2 regions of the Brevibacillus sp. DP1.3A genome follow, and region 1 is predicted to be linked to the other one. Evidence: riboswitches for the same ligand, from Rfam matches in the RefSeq annotation. Region 1 holds a riboswitch; the other holds the start of a gene.
The links. A riboswitch is a leader RNA that binds a small molecule or an ion and turns the genes downstream of it on or off. The one in region 1 is predicted to bind FMN.
Positions count from the first base shown of each region.

Region 2: it holds a riboswitch for FMN, as region 1 does, so the genes downstream of both, ribD (bifunctional diaminohydroxyphosphoribosylaminopyrimidine deaminase/5-amino-6-(5-phosphoribosylamino)uracil reductase RibD) here and HP399_RS25765 (ECF transporter S component) in region 1, are expected to answer to the same signal.

Region 1 is NZ_CP085876.1:5,599,049-5,602,177, reverse strand. It holds gene HP399_RS25775 (ABC transporter permease) at 1-454, shown strand, start outside; gene HP399_RS25770 (ABC transporter permease) at 458-1,255, shown strand; FMN riboswitch at 1,613-1,767, shown strand; gene HP399_RS25765 (ECF transporter S component) at 2,001-2,612, shown strand; gene proS (proline--tRNA ligase) at 2,926-3,129, shown strand, end outside.
Region 2 is NZ_CP085876.1:1,417,183-1,420,311, reverse strand. It holds gene HP399_RS06570 (riboflavin synthase) at 1-646, opposite strand, end outside; gene ribD (bifunctional diaminohydroxyphosphoribosylaminopyrimidine deaminase/5-amino-6-(5-phosphoribosylamino)uracil reductase RibD) at 666-1,772, opposite strand; FMN riboswitch at 1,905-2,049, opposite strand; FMN riboswitch at 2,162-2,310, opposite strand; gene HP399_RS06560 (HAD family hydrolase) at 2,377-3,045, opposite strand.

The DNA.
Region 1 (3,129 bases):
TCGCTTTCTCTTTTTCGCGGGTCCAGGGATCTTCCTTATCAGCCTGATCATTCCATTCAGCTTCCCGGCGACAGCGACTGGATGGGGGCTTTATTTGATCAGCTTGATGTGTGCGTTTTTGATCAATACACAAATCAATCTGGTAACAGGCTTGCTGACTTTCTTCCTGTTCCGAAACGATGGCATGATGCGAGCCAAGCGGGTCGTGGTGGATCTGTTGTCTGGTCTCGTGCTGCCGATCAGCTTTTTCCCGGGCTGGGCGCAAACGGTAATGGGTTATCTCCCATTTCAGGCGGTCAACTACTATCCGAGCCTGATCTTCACAGGTGCGATTACAACGGAGCGTTCCTGGGAATTGATCGGTTTTCAGGTCATTTGGATGTTTGTCATACTGGTTCCCATCTTGGTGATGTGGCGTCTTGCCCGCAACAAGCTGGTTGTGCAAGGAGGGTAGAGCATGCAGAACATGAGACATATTTTCAGTATTTTTGCCGACTACCTGAGCCAGTACTTCAAGACGAGACTTGCCTATCGAACGGATTTTATCGGGGATTTTGTGTCCAATCTGGTTTCTGAGTTGATCAATCTCGTCTTTATTATTGTCGTGTTCACGCATGTTCCGCTTATGGGGGATTGGACGCGTGACGAGATTATCTTTATCTATGGTTTCTTTTTGGTTCCATACGCGTTGTTCTCGATGTTCTTCGGTTTTTGGGACTTCAACGAAAGGTATATCATCCGGGGCGAGATGGATCGCATCCTGACGAGACCGATTCACAATCTGGCACAGGTGTGTCTCGAGTCGATTGCACCAGACCGTATTTTTGGAGTCATAACCGGGATCATCATCATGGGGTATGCTGCCATTCAACTCGATTTGTCGTTTTACTGGTACGACGTGTTCATCTTTATCGGGCTCTCGATCAGCGGGGCACTGATTTACGGTGGCGTGTATACTGCGATTGCTGCGGTTAGCTTCTTTTCCGACTCGCGGACAGGGATTGCCCCGATGATTTACAACATCCAGCAATATGGGCGCTATCCGGTAGACGTGTACAACAAGGCGATTCGCTTTGTGCTCACCTACGTGCTGCCGTTTGCCTTCGTGGGTGTTTATCCGGCGGCTTACTTTTTGCGCAAGGAAGTCTGGTACACATATGCGGCAATGACGCCGGTAGTGGCTGTTATTTTCTTCGGGATTGGGCTGTTAGTCTGGAACTGGGGAGTCACGAAATATCGGGGAGCGGGTTCATAGGGGCGTATTGATACAAATAGCGCTTCTTGATGATTTATAATCCGAAGTCGTTGTGGTAATATTGGATGTAACGAGATCTAAAAGCATAAAGTAAAAAAAGACCGTCCCGGCTGCAACCGAAACGGTCGATACAATAGGCGCTTCCCGCAAAGGGGTGCGGCTCAATACTATGTTGTGAAATAGACCGCAGAGCTGTCAACTCAAGGGCGGTCTATTTCTTTTTGGTCAAGGTAACAACCAAGCCGATCACCTTTATCCCTACTAAACAAATAGGAAAAATAAACAAAAGTGTCGAGCTGGCAGTTTCCTCTATTGTCAAATCAAAAAACAGCAGTATAATATGCTGTATACAACTACACATTCCTTCGGGGCAGGGTGAAATTCCCGACCGGCGGTGATCATGCTTTATGCATGTTAAGCCCGCGAGCCTCCCGAGCTGAAAGTAGCGACGGAGTGCAGGATCTGGTGTGATTCCAGAGCCGACAGTACAGTCTGGATGGGAGAAGGATGACGACAGTACGTTTATCACACGTGCTTGTTTGCCTGTGCAAACGGGATGAGAACGTAGAGGCCAGCCCTTTAGTTTCTTGTACCTTTTATTTGTGCATGGTTTGTCATACGCTTGCAAATGCCCTGTGGAACTTATAGCCACAGGGTTTATTCTGTTTGTGTAACAAGACGTGTGAGCTTACAACGACTGTTGCCATTCCTCAAGAAGGAGTAGAAAAATGAGGAGATGGTAAACATGAAAGAAACAGCGCTGCATTCTTCGCGCATACGTGCAACCCAAAAGCTGGTGACGATTCCCATGCTGGCGGCCGTTGCATTTATTCTGCAGTATCTCGAGGTTCCTGTTCCGCTGATGCCAAGCTTTTTGAAGCTCGACTTCAGTACACTCCCGGCATTGATCGGGGGACTCATGTACGGACCTGTAGCCGGCGTTATTATCGAGGTACTGAAAAATACACTGCATATGCTCTTCAAAAATACAGACGGTCTTTTGATCGGTGAACTCGCAAACGTCGTAGCAGGATCAAGCTTTATTTTTGCGGCTGTCTACATGCAGCGTCTGGGCCAAGGCAAAAAAGGCTTCCTGACTGGTCTCGCTCTGGGAACGATTTTGATGACGATTGTCATGGCTGTGGCAAATGCTTATGTGCTGTTGCCTGCGTACGCTGTGCTTTATCAAATGCCGATTGAACAGCTCTTGACCATGTTCAATGCGACAAGTATCTGGTCATTGGTTCTGTACGGAATCGTCCCATTCAATCTCTTCAAAGGTGTTATGATTTCAGTGGTTGCGTATCCGATCTATGTGAAGCTCGGCTCAAGAATCGCTGCGCATACCAACAATTGACAACTACGATGTGACTCGCTAATATGTTTAGTTAATAGATAGTCACAAAAGGCTATGAAAGGACCCGCAGCTATTCCTACGTGACAGAGAGTCGGCCCTAGTCTGGAAGGCTGATACGTAAAGGATAACTGCACCCCATCCTGAAGCCGCTGGTGAAGAGCTTAGCCGGATGCCCACCGTTATCGGGTTATCGAGAGGACTATGGCGTATGCTGTAGTCAATCAGGGTGGTACCGCGGAAGTTGATCCTCCGTCCCTTTTTGGGATGGGGGATTTTTTGCATTTTACGTAAGAACAAAAAGGAGCGTAGACGGATGAAAGAGGACAAAGCGTTTGTAAAAGAAATTACACCGCAATCGGAGGATTTTTCGCGTTGGTACATCGATGCCATCAAAAAGGCGGATTTGATGGACTACACACCGGTACGCGGCTGCATCGTGTTCAAGCCGGATGGTTTTGAGCTATGGGAGCGAATTCAAGAGGCGATGAATAAACGCTTCAAGGAGACAGGGCATCGC
Region 2 (3,129 bases), 2.4 Mb from region 1:
CATTTTCCTGCAAAAAGGCTAGACTGAGCCCGCCAGATTTCTCTGTACCGCCATGGTTTTGATAACCTAACAAACGCTCTACATATTTGCCGATGACATCTGTTTCAAGATTCACCAAGTCCCCAGGTCGTCTGTCTGAAAGACTCGTATTCGCCAGCGTATGCGGAATGATTGAAACGGTAAAACCGTTATCGTTTACGTCCACCACGGTGAGACTGATGCCGTCTATGCAAATCGATCCACGGGCAATAACATACTTCAACAGCTGCGGTTTGGCCTCAATCCGAAACACGACAGCATTCGCATTCACCTCTCGTGAAGCAACCATTCCAGTCCCATCTACATGCCCGGAGACGATATGCCCGCCAAAACGGTCCCCCAGCCGCATCGCTCTCTCCAAATTCACTCGCTGTCCGCTGCGTAATTGCCGCAAGCTCGTCTTGTTCATCGTCTCTGGCATCACATCGACGCTAAACTGACGATTCGTATAAGAAGTAACCGTAAGGCAAATGCCATTGACCGAGATACTGTCCCCGAGCTTCACCCCTTCGAGTACCTGCTGTGCGCGGATGACCAGTCGACTCGCCTGCTCGTTCCCTTGAATCGATTCCAACACGCCCACTTCTTCGACCAGTCCCGTGAACATGCTCTCTCCTCCTCACTTGCTACGTCTGATCCTCCCATTGTGGGTACCCGATGATTTGTACATCACCTTTCCCGATCGGTGCGATCGTCACATTTGTCAGCTGTACCGCTTCTCCCATCGTCGCAAAGCCTTGACCACCGAACGGCGAGGGCGCGCCGCTTCCCCCGATCAGCTTTAGCGCGATATGGCTCACGACCTTTTGAATTGCTCTCGCCTGCAAAAAGGAGCCATTGACTTCCTGCCCGCCTTCCACAAGCAACGAGGTAATCCCCAGCTCTCCCAGCGTATCCAGCACCTTTTCCACGCGAATTGGCGCTTCCGTCGTGATGACCTTTACTCCTCTTACCGCAAGCAGCTTCTGCTTTTCCCTTGGTGCTGCATCTGTCGTAAAGATCCATGTCTTCGTATCTGCATTCTGGACGACACGGGCATCCAGCGGCGTCCGTAAATGACTGTCCAAAATCACGCGAACTGGCTGACTTCCAAAACACTGCTCTTCCTGGCGCGCCGTCAACAGTGGGTCATCAGCGAGAATCGTCCCAACCCCAACCAGGATCGCATCGTGCTGCCTGCGCAGTTCATGCACCTCTGCACGAGCCTCTGCTCCAGTAATCCACCGACTGTGTCCCGAGAACGAAGCGATTTTCCCGTCCAATGTGCTGGCCGTCTTTACCGTTACAAATGGACGTCTGGTCTGGATGTAATGGAAAAAGACTTCATTGAGCGCCTTCGCTTCCTCTTCTCTCACGCCCACCGCCACTTCCATCCCTGCTGCCCGCAGCATCTCCATTCCTCTTCCCGCCACTAGTGGATTCGGGTCGAGCGTCGCTACAACGACACGACTTACATCAGCTGCGATCAGCGCCTCTGCACACGGCGGTGTTTTCCCGTAGTGACTGCAAGGCTCCAGCGTCACGTACACGGTCGCGCCTTGCGCTTTTTCCCCAGCCATCCGCAGTGCGTGCACCTCAGCATGGGGCTCTCCTGCCCGCAGATGCGCTCCCATTCCCACGATGATTCCATCCTTCACAATCACAGCTCCGACCATGGGATTCGGGCTGGTTTGGCCTCTTGCCGATCGTGCCAGTTCCAGCGCCAGATCCATGTACTTGCTGTCCTGTTCCATACCGCACTCCTTTCTGTTCCATCATTCCAGCCAAGCACAACGCAAAAAGCCCTTGAAACCTCAGAACGTTTCAGGGCATAGGGAAAGAAGCCTTACCTCATCCGTTTTTCGAAAAAACAAATGAAGAAAGCACAAAATCTTCTTCCATCCGGACTGTACCGTCGGCTCTGGGTTTTCACCAGATCAGTCGCTGTAAGCGTGGTCAGCGAGTCGCGGGCTCAGACGTACGTACGTCATTACCGCCGGTCAGGAATTTCACCTTGCCCTGAAGATTGTCGCTATGAAGTTTTAACGAAAAACAAAAACGCCCATGAATATTATGCTCAGGGCGTTCAGAAAGAAGCCTTGTTTCTACCGTTTTTTGAAAAAACAGCGAAACAGGCCGTTCCAAATACCTTCTCCCATCCGGACTGTACCGTCGGCCTTGGATTTGCACCAAGTCAGTCGCTATCAACTGCTTACGATAGCGAGTCGCGGGCTCAGACGTGCGTTCGTCATTACCGCCGGTCGGGAATTGCACCCTACCCTGAAGGCTGGTATTCAGTTAGGCAAAGTATAGCACATTTTTCACTATTGTCTGTAATCATTTATTGGAGAAGTGCACTTACTCTTGCTCGCACTCTTCGAGGACCGTCAGGAGTTCTTTCAAATCATTTATGTACGCCTTTGGCACAACACCATTTTGCTCCATGTCCTGCTCATTCCCTTGATAGGCAATAAAAGCGACTTGTCCGTCGCAGGCCGCCTTACCATCGATCCACGAATCCCCGATCATCGCCCAAGCCGAAACAGGCCAATCTGGCTTGCGGCTGCGAATATAGTGAATGCCCGATGGAGATGGCTTCAAGGTCGTCATCTGCTCGCGGGCGACGATTTCGTCAAAGTAGGAGGCGATTCCCGTCTCGTTCAAAGCCTCCTCTGCAGCGGCATACGCGTTGTTGGTTAGGATATACAGCTGATAGCGGTTCTTTAACTCCTCTAGCACTTCTACCGCGTGCTGCTCCAATACAGCTCCATGCATCCCTTCCTTCTCGATCGCGGTTACCGCATCCCACATCGCTTGCTCCAGCTCTATCGTCATCTGCTCCGCTTTTCTCCCGATCTCAATGAGCTGCGATGCGGTATGCTTTTCCCACTCAAGTGTTGGAGAAACGATCCCATTGTCTGCCCATAGCTGAAAAATAGCCCGCTTCATCTCGGTAAAATTGATCCTGGATTGCAGCAAGGTGTTGTCCATATCGAAAATAATGCCTTTTTGAAAGGTTCTGCTCATTTTGTGCCTCCTTTTTTAACTACACGCCATGCTGGTTCAAGAGTTCACCCATGTGGGGGATACTTCCATTTTATCAAAAAGAGG